3 regions of the Tigheibacillus halophilus genome follow, and region 2 is predicted to be linked to each of the others. Evidence: riboswitches for the same ligand, from Rfam matches in the RefSeq annotation. Region 2 holds a riboswitch; each other region holds the start of a gene.

Region 1 (4,178 bases), on a different contig from region 2:
CTCCGCCGATAGCAAAATCACTGATGCTTTTTGTTTTACCTCCGGAAACAAAACCAATACCGATCATGACGATGACAAAAATAACGAAACCTATCCATGTGTATAGCCTGATTGTCTCCATGTCCTCAACTCTCTCTTATTGTGGTTAAAGTTTTATTGCCTGTTGAAATGCGGGTTTTCTTTGCTGGGTGACTAGATGGCAGATGGACTGAACCTTTACCATATAGATTTTCCCGTAATGTACCAGCTTCATATTCAGTCCGGTAAATTCCGCGTTTTTGCAGTTCGGGCACGACATGGTCCACGAATTCTTGGAAGGTCCCTGGAGAATATGCTTGGGCAATATTAAAGCCATCTGCATCCCCCTCATCAGCCCACTGTTCTATTTGATCGGCAATTTGTTCTGGTGTGCCGATAAATTTTACAGTACCATTGCCAAGTCCGTGATTTTTAACTGCTTCTTGTAATGTCCATCTTTTTTTCGGATCTTTTGCATATAAATCCAAATTTCCTTGTACTGCTTCTGTTTTCATTTCTTCGATGTACTGATTTGGGTCATATGTTGAAAAATCAATGCCGGTATGTCCCGATAAAAGCGCTAGCGTACCTTCATAGCTGACATGGTTTGTCAGTTCTTCATATTTTTCGTAGGCCTCTTTTTCTGTGGAACCGACAATTGGCAGGATCATGGGGAATATCTTGATGTCTTCAGGCTGCCTGCCTTGCCTGCGGGTACGTTGCCTAAGATCGGCAGTATACGCTTTGACCGCCTCCAAAGAGTGATTTTTAATGAAGACACCCTCTGCGTGTTTTGCCGCGAAATCTCTTCCCCGTGGTGATGCACCGGCCTGGAATAGAACCGGTGTCCGTTGTGGGGAGGGCTCAACCAGGTGGGGGCCAGGTACATGAAAGAACTCTCCTTCATGATGTATTGCATGAATTTTTTCGGGATCGGCAAATGTATCGCTTTCCTGATCCAGTATGATTGCGCCGTCTTCCCAACTCTGTTCCCATAATTTGTATACTACTTCAAGAAATTCGTCAGCACGATCATAACGTAAATCATGGGGGAGACGTTGCGGCAATCCCAGGTTAGTAGCCTCACTTTCCAAATAAGAAGTCACGATATTCCATGCAATTCGCCCCTTGGATAGGTGATCAAGTGTAGACAACTGCCTTGCAAGAGCATATGGTTGTGCATAGGTAGCTGATATCGTTACTGCAAAACCAAGATTTTCTGTAACTGCAGCCATTGCAGAAATAGGTAAAACCGGATCGTGGGCAGGAAATTGCACAGCATGCTGGGCCGCGGGTTTGAAGCTGTTTTGATAGACGCTGTATGTGCCGAGAACATCAGCAATAAACATGGCGTCGAACTTTCCTTTTTCGAGAATTTGAGCCGCTTCTGTCCAATAAGAAATACGATGATGGTTTGTTCCTTGATCCTTTGGATGTTTCCACAATCCAGTCGAATGTGGGGAAGGGGAATGTTGGATAAAACCGTTTAAATGAATTTGTTTAGTCATTATGCAAGACTCCTTTATTTTTGATTAAATATATAGGTTTAGTTGGTTTAATACTGTGGTTAGCCACAATGATGATGATGCATCGTTGTTAATAGGTTGGATGTTCTACGATAACCTGGGATGCTTTTAATGCAACCGGATTGGCAAGTGTATCACCTACAGGGCAATGAGTCTCGATAAACTCTTGATAAGCACTGATTTTTTCTGCTGGTGCCTCTGTATCAATATGAAAAATGTAACGAATGTTAGAGAAACCCGGTCTGACATTCGATTTATTCAGAAATCCGTCCGTATCCAGATCACCTTCAACTGTTACCCTGAAGCCTTTCAAGTCAATACCGAATTGTGAGGCGTAAGTCCGAGCCACGATGGCCTGGCAGGCGCCTAAGGCTGATAAGACTACTTCTACAGGATTCATTCCTTTGTCTGAGCCTCCGAGCTCTTGTGGTTCATCGATGAGAATGCGGTGTCCCCGTGATTCGGTTTCTACTAATAGATTCTCCTTCCAGGTTGCTGTTGCGGTGAATGTTTGTTTTGCCATACTGTTTTCTTCTCCTTTCAATTTGCGAAACTTTTACTTTTTCCTACTCTTCGTGACATTGCTAGGCGTACAGCTAGTGAACAGGGTGAAGCTTAAATTCTTTTCTTGTACCAAAAAGACCCTTCTCCGCATTGGAAAAGGGTCCACAAAAATAATTTCTTTTTGCGCAAACCTTCTCATCTGCGAAATGCTGGGCATTTCTCTGAATTTGGCACCGTAATCTGTTGTGAGATTCGGTTGCCGAGAGTTCACAGGGTCAGTCCCTCCCTCTCTCTTGATAAGAAGCAAATATGTGCTATTTAATTGATTATAAGCAATCTTATCACAAAAAAAATAACTGTCAACCAATTTTGAAAAAAATGTAAAGCTACACCTTCCATTTTCCACACTGGAGATGCAAACAAGATTTAGTCCAGTTTCACTTTTTTCAGTCTGAGTGCGTTCAATACGACGGTGACAGAACTGCACGCCATCGCGGCGGCGGCAATCCATGGTGGCATAACCCCGACAATTGCCAAGGGGATCATCAGGATATTGTAGAGAAAGGCCCAAGTGAAATTTTGTTTAATGTTCTTCATTGTTTTTTTACTGATAGCAACAGCGTCTGTCAGCTGCAGTAAATCATCATTGACTATCGTGACCCCGCCCGCATCCAGGGCAATGTCTGAACCTGCTCCAATGGCAATGCCAACATCAGCAACTGCAAGTGCCGGCGAGTCATTCATCCCATCTCCAACCATTGCAACAGTGTGTCCTTCCTTTTGCAGCTGTTTGATTACGGCAGACTTTTCCTGTGGTGTCATTTCAGCCTGGAAATGTCTAATACCTGTTTTGCCCGCGACCTGTTTTGCGGCAAACTGATTATCGCCAGTCAACATGATGACGGGGAACTTCCTTTTACTTAACGTTGACACTATTTTGGCTGCGTGAGGTCTTATCTGATCTGTGACAGCGATGAATCCAACAAATTTTTCATCCATAAAACAGACCATGACAGTTTTTCCTTCATGCTCCAGTTTTTTCAGTAAATCAGCTTCTGTTTTAGAAAATCGCTGTTTTTCCTGTAAATGTCGCCGATTTGCTATGAAAACTGGCTTACTCAAAACGTATCCTTTTATTCCTGCACCTGGGAGCATTGAGACAGCTGTGGCATCTGGCAGACGCATGTGATGTTTTCTTGCTTCTGACACGACTGCGTTGGCAAGTGGATGGTTTGCTGCATTCTCCAGTGCTCCCATATAAAGAAGCAGTTGATTGTTAGTTATCCCATTTACGTAGATATCACTCACTTCCGGTGTGCCCTGGGTGAGTGTGCCGGTCTTATCAAACAGGAACACATCACATGAAGCAAGACGTTCCAGAAATTGACCTTCTTTGAACAAAATACCGTGCTGGGCTGCACGTCCACTTCCAACCATCACAGATGTCGGGGTAGCAAGTCCTAAAGCACATGGACAGGCAATGATCAATACCGCAATAGTTCTTTCTAAAGCGATATTGAACTGTCCTGTTTCCAGCACGATATACCAAGTGATAAAAGTGCAGGAAGCGAGGAATAGAACAATAGGCACGAAGATGCCGGTAATTCTATCTGCAATATGCTGGATCGGCGCTTTCTCAGATTGCGCTTCTTCCACAATATGGATAATTTGTGCCAGCGCTGTATCAGCTTTGGCTTTCGTTACAATTATTTTCAATGAGCCATGATGGTTGATAGTGCCGGCATATACATACTTTCCAGCATCCTTTTCAGTAGGCAGGCTCTCACCTGTCAGCAGTGACTCATCCACAGTGGAACTCCCGGAAAGAACTTGTCCGTCAATAGGAATTCTTTCCCCGGGTTTCACTAAAATGATATTTCCGGGCTCTAAAATCGAAACCTCCATACGTTTTTCCATGCCGTTGCTGAGCACCGTTGCCATATTGGTTTGTAATTCGTATAGTTTTTTGATGGATGCTGTCGTCTTTGCCTTTGTACTGGCTTCTAATCGTTTTCCTAATAAAATAAAGGTAAATATAAAAGCACTTGTTTCGTAATAGAGAACGATATTTTGGGATGAATGGTCTGTATAAAACGAGGTGAATGTGAGATAGTGGCTGTAAAAGAAGGC
Region 2 (4,178 bases):
ATATGCCTGGGATTCAGCTTGCAGAAAAAGTAAACGAACTGCTTGGAGATGACTATATGATTTTTTACTCCAATAGTGGTTCTGATGCCAATGAGGTTGCTTTTAAAATTGCTCGACAATACCATCAGCAGAATGGAGAACAGGCGCGGCATAAATTCATTTCACGTTATCGTGCCTATCACGGCGGGTCAATGGGGGCTTTATCTGCTACGGGTCAGGCATTAAGAAAATATAAGTATGAGCCACTTAATTCCGGATTTCTGCACGTTTCACCGCCCGATAATTACCGGCGTCCGGATGGCATGTCAGTAAAAGCATATAATTTACAGCGGGCACAGGAACTGGAAGATAAAATCATCTGGGAGCAGAAAGAAACGGTTGCAGCAGTCATCATGGAGCCGCTAATAACAGGTGGCGGTATCCTCATTCCGGATCGCGTATATGTTGAAAAAGTACAAGAGATTTGCAAGAAACACGGTGTGTTGCTAATCATTGATGAGGTGATTTGTGGTTTTGGCAGAACAGGTAAAATGTTTGGCCATCAGCATTTCAACATCAAACCCGATATGGTGACAATGGCGAAAGGATTGACCAGTGCTTATTTACCTTTATCTGTTACTGCGGTCCGAAAAGATATATATAAAGTTTTTGAGAGTAACGGAGAAAACAATCATTTCCGTCATGTAAACACGTTTGGTGGGAACCCTGCAGCATGCGCAGTGGCACTTAAAAATATAGAAATCCTGGAAAAAGAAAATTTGGTCGAAAGATCGGCATTGTTAGGAGAACGATTACAAAACGAGCTTGCAGAATTGAAGAATCATCCGTTTGTTGGCGATGTTCGCGGTTTAGGTTTTCTATTGGGGATTGAAATGGTGGAGGATAAGAAAACAAAGCAACCAGCCCTGCCAAAGCGAGTAAATAAAATCATCAGTGATTGTAAAGCAAAAGGACTGATCATCGGCAAAAATGGTGATACAGTTGAGGGATACAACAATATATTAGCGCTGTGTCCTCCACTTTCTTGTACAGATGAAGATGTAGCATATATTGTTTCTGTTATGAAAGAAGTATTCAAGGAAAACACGCCTTGATGACAGCAATGATTTGAGTGATATCCGTAACATAGAGGGCATGAAGAAGAGGAACGCTGCATGATACAGAGCACTCTTCTTCATTTTAATTTCAGTATGAAAATGGAAAAGACGTCTTTCCATATATTGAAGTGATAGCACCATACTTAAAGAAACTTTACGAAGCTTGATTCGGATATTGGCTAGCCCCCTTTTTCTAGTGTTCTTGCATTTTCGCTTCTTCTTTCGTTCTGTGGATGGTACCAAATGGATGCTCGGGAGGAGCGTAGATTGAATACAGTTTCAGCGCTTCGTTTCCTGTATTTGTCACATTGTGCCATGTTCCTGCCGGGACCATAATCGCATCGTCCTCCGAGACGTTTTTCTGGAATAAGAGATTATTTTGGGCATTTCCCATCTGCACCAATCCATGGCCGTCTTCAATTCTTAAAAACTGGTCGACATTCCGGTGGACCTCCAAGCCGATATCCTCGCCAGGACGAATACTCATCAATGTAACCTGGAGATGTTTGCCGGTCCATAGCGCCGTGCGAAAATAATCGTTTTCTTCAGCAGCTTTTTCGATATCGGTTACAAATGGCTGCTGACCGTAATCCTGTGCCATCATTTTTCTTTCCGTGGCTGGTGCAGCTGGATAAAATTGATGCCATCCATCTGTGTAGATGTAAGGATCAATACTCCTGTTCCATCCGGAAAACGGAACAGGGTTGAAGACCGGATAAGCATTGACATAATAATATGGGTACATATTTTCATCCTTTCAAAGAGTACTGCGTTACTGCATTATCCTATGCTTGGAAGGAAAATAGGTGAATGTACAGGGCGCGTTATTAGTTCATGCTGTCTAAATGAACAAGCCGGTTCGGTAAAGGTTTCATCTTTTATAAAAAGAAAGAATCATTGACTTTTCCCTTTTTTTTCGTTAAATTGAATAACTAAGATTGCTTTAGCATTGAAAACTGAATAGAAGTGACATCTCTTATGAAGAGTAGTGGAGGGAATAGGCCCAATGAAGCTACAGCAACCTTTCATGTAAAATGAACTGGTGCTAAATCCTACAAAATGACTATTTTGAAAAATAAGAGAGGCTGTTTTGCTAATGTGCCTCTCTATGATGGAGAGGCTTTTTATTTTTATGCCGTTATAGGAGACAGGGGAGAGGCAGAGTGAACGAAGAAAAAGGAAGTTTTATCGCATTATTACCATTGGTTGTATTCGTACTGCTGTTTATTGGGACAGGTATCATTTCCAAAGACTTTTCCAATATGCCGATTAATGTGGCGCTGGTTATTGCAGCTGCCCTGGCGTTAACGATGAATAGAAAGCGAACGTTGATGGAAAAAGTGGAGACATTTTCAAAAGGTGGCGGGAATCCTAATATTATTTTAATGGCGATGATTTTTATTTTGGCAGGTGCTTTCGCCGAGGTTGCCAAAGGGATGGGTGCAGTGGAGGCTACAGTCAATCTGGGGATGTCTTTTCTTCCAGGCAATATGCTGATGGTAGGGATGTTTGTCATCGGCTGCTTCATTTCCATTTCGATGGGCACATCGACAGGAACTGTTGTAGCGCTGGCACCAATTGGAATAGGTATTGCGGAGCAGACGGATATCTCATTGGCCCTCTCTATGGCGACAGTGGTCGGTGGAGCTATGTTTGGTGATAACCTATCCATGATCTCCGATACCACCATCGCGGCGGTGCGTACACAACATACTAAGATGAGAGATAAATTCAAGGTAAACTTTTTTATTGTGCTGCCAGGGGCCATTGTGACTGCTGTCATTCTAGGTCTTATTACGATGAATGCACAAGCCGCGGTTTCCCAGGAGTACTCCTTTGAACTCTTGAAGGTGCTGCCTTATTTAGCGGTTCTGATTGCTGCAATCGTTGGCGTGCATGTGCTGGTTGTATTGTTTGGCGGAACGCTGTTTGCCGGCATTATTGGATGGATGGATGGGAGTTACAGTCTTTCGACGTTTTTTAAAGCAGTTTCAGAAGGTATCATGAGTATGGAAAATCTCGCTATCATTGCTATTATTATTGGCGGCATGGTAGAGCTTATCAAATTTAACGGTGGCATTACTTTCCTGTTGCACGTTATTACGAAACGAATCAAATCAAAAAAAGGTGCAGAAGCAGGTATAGCGGGGCTGGTCAGCGCGACAGATATTGCAACATCGAATAATACTATTTCTATCATCATTACCGGTCCGTTGGCCAAAAGCGTCGCTGATGAATACGATATCGATCCGCGGAAAACGGCCAGTTTGCTTGATATTTTTTCCAGCTGTTTTCAAGGAATAATTCCTTATGGCGGCCAGTTACTTGCTGCCTCCGGACTTGCTGCCATTTCGCCTGTGACCATCATGCCGTACTCCTTTTACCCTTTCATGCTTGGCATTTGCGGTATTGTCGCCATCTTGATAGGTTATCCAAAATGGAAAAATTTAAGAAAACCGGAAAAACAAGTGAAAACAAAGGCAACTTCAAAAATGTGACGAATGGTTTCTCGAAAGTGATGGGGAGAGAAGGAATGAAAAATGAATCAGCAAGAAAGCTCTGGGAAGTGACTGTAAGAAAAATCCATGCACAACGATCAGATGTGAAGCGCCCTTCAAAGAAGGGGATCGTTCATTAGCTTATTGGCAAATGGAGTATAAACAGTGCTTTGCAGGAGAATGAAAGAGGATGGTCAAGGAGTTCAAAGATGATATGCTGATAGTCTGTGAAAGGTTTAAGGTTGTTTATCTGTAAAAATGTATATGTTGAAAAAGCAAGCTCCATGAAAAAAGGCACCTTTCCCAGGTGCCTTTCTTTATGGGTACCGAACTTTTTAAAACTATTGTTATGCTTCTTTTGTCGCTTCAAGTTCAATGGAAATTTTCACATCATCTCCGACAAGCACTCCGCCAGTTTCCAATTTCGAATTCCAAGTAAGCCCGAAGTCTTTGCGGTTCAACTTACCTTCTCCGCTGAAGCCGGCAACTTCATTACCCCATGGGTCTTTTCCGGAGCCTTCGTAGGTGACGTGGAATGTTAGCGGCTTTGTAGTTCCGCGTATCGTCATGTCACCAGTAATAT
Region 3 (4,178 bases), on a different contig from region 2:
CCGTGGCAATCAACGGGATACGCGATTTCTTAAACAAATGTAGGTGGTGTCTCGGATAATCTCAAACCAGCAATCTCTATCGCTTAGTCCTTTTACACAAATTTATAAGCTTGTCGTGCCAAAGGATAATATGTTGCGCCAGATCAAAAAGCTTGTAGATTTTGTACGCCATGAATAAAATGAACATATTGTTATGGCAACGGACGTAATGCAGTCCCGCCCATTCGCATGTTCAAATACCTTCTGCTTAAATCCATTTTTGACTTATCCGATGTGGATGTCGTGAAACGTTCCCAATATGAAACCCCCACTAAAAATCCAAAAAGGAATTTTAGGGGGGATTTTGTGTACAGAAAACCTGTATCATAAAATAACCTTAGATTTTCAGTGGCCTCGTCTAAGAAGTTTTTTTGCTTTTCTTGCATACTGTCTATATTTCCCCCCAGATTTCTTTCGCGGTTTCTACAATAAATCGTAATTTTTCCCATTGTTGTTCTTCTGATAAAATATTTCCATGATGCGTAGAAGCGAAACCGCACTGTGTGCTCAAGCATAATTGCTCCAGCGGAACATATTTGGCAGCCTCCTGGATCCGTGCCTTAATGAATTCTTTCTCCTCCAGCTCACCGAATTTGGAAGTGACTACACCGAGCACCACTTGTGGCCCGCCAGCAGGAATCTGAGCCAGCGGTTTGAAATCTCCCGAACGTTCGTCGTCATATTCCAGGAAAAACCCATCCACTTTCTCCTTAGCGAACAGTGTCGGAGCGATATGGGCATAACTCCCTTCGAAAGCCCATTTGCTTCGATAATTACCTCGGCAAAGATGTGTAGTCACATATAAATCCTCGGGCTTGTTCTCCAAGACGCCATTGCTGACACGCAGGGCAAGCTCGATCAGTTGTTCTCTGGTGTAACCCGCTTCACATGTTTGCAGCACTTCAGTGTTCAATCCCGCAATATACACATCATCCAATTGCAGATAGCGTACGCCTGCCTCGTAAAATGCCCGCAAAGCATCCTGATACGTTTTGATTACGTCATTGGCATATTCCTCCAGGTCCGGATAAATCTCTGAATTGCGGATGCCGCGATGAAAGAGTTGGTTTGGGCTGGGAATCGTCTGTTTGGCAATGGCGCGTCCATTTACAATTTTCTTGAACGCTTTAAAGTCTTTAATAAAAGGGTGCTCTGGATTAAAAGAGATTTTTCCATGATTACGGATATTGTAGCGCTCTGTTTCTTCTCCTTTGAAAGCATATCCTGATTCTGGCACATACCCTTCGAAGCCGTTGAGATGCTCTAAAAAATCAAGATGCCACCACGTTCTGCGGAATTCTCCGTCTGTCACGGCTTTTAAGCCGACTTCAATTTGTTTGTTCACGACCCGTCGGATTTCATTTGTCTCCACTTCCCGAAGTGCTTTGGCTGAAATAGCTCCTTCTTTATATTGCTGACGCGCATCATGTAATTTCTGGGGACGCAGCAAACTCCCCACCTGATCTGCTTTGAATGGCACTTTGATTAATGTTTCTGTTGTCATTACAACCTCTCCTTTTTTTCAGGAAGTTAAAAGCTGACATTATCTGCCTCTTCAATCTGACTGACATTGTCATTTGGTGAAGCCTGCTGAAGAGATGGGTGTAAAATAAAAAATCTCTTCTATTAAGAAAGAAGAGATTTAAATGACAGTACGACCCGTGCAACTCTTCTTATCTTCAGCTTGAATGCTTCTGGAATTGGCACAGTACCGATTCGGTCTGCTGCCGAGGCTTCAAAGGGCCAGTCCCTCCACCTCTCTGGATAAGAAAAAACGTATTTTATTTTGATTAATATAAATAATACATATATTTTTGTGTTAAGTCAATGAGAAAATAAAAAATTCTAATTATTGGTTGAGGAGATACAAAGCAAGGTGTATTGCACATTTCGGGCATTTTGTTTTTTCATAGAGGATAAAATAGATCTCCAAAGTTTCATGGTGGAACGGAATTTTAATATTAATCAAAAAAGTATTGACTTATTATTATTCCAGTGATAACATCACATTTAATTCAATAATTCTTATCAAGAGAAGCTGAGGGAAGTGGCCCAGTGAAGCTTCAGCAACCTCTGGCAATGCCAGAAAGGTGCTAATTCCACCAAGTGTCATTCTTGGGAGATAAGAGCGCATAAGGACGTTATGACCCTCTTTTCTTATCCGGGAAAAGAGGGTTTTATTATTTGTCAACGTACAATGAGCATAAGCGCTATATAAACCCGAGTTTGGTTATAAGAATAATGTGGATATAGGAGGAATCGGCCGTATGCAAGAAGTTGTGATCCTGTCAGGTAGCCCATCCGCTATTTCCGGGACTGAAAAAGTGTTGGAGCATTTAGGAACAATATTGACGGAAAAACATTTTTCTGTGAAGCACATTTCGGTTCGCGACGTTCCCAAAGAAGACTTGTTTCAAGGTGATTTTGAAAGCCAGTCTGTCATCGAGCTGGGAAGATCTTTGCAAAGAGCCGATGGTGTGATTATCGGGTCGCCGGTTTACAAAGCTGCATATTCAGGAGTTTTAAAAGCGTTGCTGGATATTTTACCACAGGATATTTTGCAGCATAAACCAGTATTGCCACTGATGACGGGAGGAAGCCCCTCCCACATGCTAGCGTTGGAATACACGTTGAAGCCGTTACTGGCAACATTGAAAGGGCAAAGTTTAAAAGGTGTTTATATGCTAAACAGCCAAATCGCCAAGCATTCACCTATTCCAATCACGGATGAGGATGTGCTGAATCGTATGAAAAAGCAATTGCATTATTTTATCGAGCTGCTGAAAAGGCAAAAGACATTTGCCGTAGCATCGCCATTCTGAATAAGCAGGAGGAGGCAATACTTCATGACCAAGAAAAGGATTTATTTAAATGCATTTGAAATGAATTGTGCAGGCCATCAATCACCTGGACTGTGGACTCATCCTAAAGATCAGTCCCACCGTTATAAAGATAGCGAATACTGGATCGCTCTGGCAAAAACATTGGAAAAGGGACGTTTTGATGCTGTATTTCTCGCTGATGTTTTGGGGACTTATGATGTCTACAAAGGTTCAAGGGATGCTGCAGTCCGCCAGGGAGCCCAGTCACCGGTGAATGATCCTTTGCTTGTAGTGCCGCTTATGTCGGCGGTCACGAAACATCTCGGCTTCGGGGTGACAGCATCGGTAACACATGAACATCCCTATACATTTGCCCGCAGGATATCCACATTGGACCACCTGACGAAGGGAAGGGTTGGGTGGAACATTGTTACTTCTTATTTAAAGAGTGCCGCCGTCAATATGGGGCTGGATGACCAAGTAAAGCATGATGAGCGTTATGATATCGCCGATGAGTATTTGGAAGTTTGCTACAAACTGTGGGAAGGCAGCTGGGAAGATGATGCTGTCAAAGTGGATAAGGAAAACGGTATATTTGCGGATCCTGCAAAAGTGCATGACATTGCGCATGAAGGAAAATACTTCAAAGTTCCTGGCGCACATTTATGCGAACCGTCTCCGCAACGTACCCCAGTAATTTTTCAGGCTGGGGCATCAAGCAGAGGGCGCGCCTTCGCAGCTGGTAATGCTGAATTGGTATTCATCGGAGCTCCCACAGTCGAAATAGCAAAAAATACTGTTCAGAAGTTGCGGAAAGATATAAGGAAAACCGGGAGAGAACCAGAAGAAGTCAAAGTTCTGACTATGCTTGTCCCCATAGTCGGCAGAACAGAAGCAGAAGCAAATGCAAAATATGAGGATTATAAAAAACATATTAGCTATGAAGGGGCATGTGCATTACTTGGCGGCTGGACAGGAATAGATTTTTCCCAATTCGATCCGGACGAAAACCTTCACTATGTAGAAAACGATGCTATCCAGTCAGCGGTTGAAAATTTTACGAGAATAGATCCTGATAAGCAATGGACAGTTGGAGAAATTATTGAAACCGTCGGAATAGGGGGGATGGGAGCATCCGCTGTTGGAACCCCTGAACAAATCGCCGATGTGATGGAGACATGGGTCACTGATGCTGACGTGGACGGATTCAATATCGCATATGCTGTTTCCCCTGGTACGTTTGAGGATTTTGTAGAACTAGTCGTCCCGGTTTTGCAGGAAAGGGGACTTGTACCAAAGGGATATGAAGGAGACACC

What was found. Region 2 has a riboswitch for S-adenosylmethionine ahead of ACFSMW_RS00735 (Na+/H+ antiporter NhaC family protein). Riboswitches for the same ligand answer to the same signal wherever they lie in the genome.
Region 1: another riboswitch for S-adenosylmethionine. It lies ahead of ACFSMW_RS18855 (OsmC family protein); the one in region 2 lies ahead of ACFSMW_RS00735 (Na+/H+ antiporter NhaC family protein).
Region 3: another riboswitch for S-adenosylmethionine. It lies ahead of ACFSMW_RS18350 (5-methyltetrahydropteroyltriglutamate--homocysteine S-methyltransferase); the one in region 2 lies ahead of ACFSMW_RS00735 (Na+/H+ antiporter NhaC family protein).

Annotation. Positions count from the first base shown of each region.
Region 1 is NZ_JBHUIZ010000017.1:85,878-90,055, forward strand. It holds gene ACFSMW_RS18845 (sodium:solute symporter family protein) at 1-121, opposite strand, end outside; gene ACFSMW_RS18850 (LLM class flavin-dependent oxidoreductase) at 126-1,529, opposite strand; gene ACFSMW_RS18855 (OsmC family protein) at 1,615-2,067, opposite strand; SAM riboswitch class I at 2,241-2,351, opposite strand; gene ACFSMW_RS18860 (heavy metal translocating P-type ATPase) at 2,475-4,178, opposite strand, start outside.
Region 2 is NZ_JBHUIZ010000003.1:37,805-41,982, forward strand. It holds gene ACFSMW_RS00725 (aspartate aminotransferase family protein) at 1-1,094, shown strand, start outside; gene ACFSMW_RS00730 (cupin domain-containing protein) at 1,291-1,842, opposite strand; SAM riboswitch class I at 2,071-2,179, shown strand; gene ACFSMW_RS00735 (Na+/H+ antiporter NhaC family protein) at 2,261-3,595, shown strand; gene ACFSMW_RS00740 (YceI family protein) at 3,943-4,178, opposite strand, start outside.
Region 3 is NZ_JBHUIZ010000016.1:89,651-93,828, forward strand. It holds partial or broken gene ACFSMW_RS18345 (transposase) at 56-315, shown strand; gene ACFSMW_RS18350 (5-methyltetrahydropteroyltriglutamate--homocysteine S-methyltransferase) at 431-1,543, opposite strand; SAM riboswitch class I at 1,710-1,810, opposite strand; SAM riboswitch class I at 2,062-2,168, shown strand; gene ssuE (NADPH-dependent FMN reductase) at 2,307-2,861, shown strand; gene ACFSMW_RS18360 (LLM class flavin-dependent oxidoreductase) at 2,886-4,178, shown strand, end outside.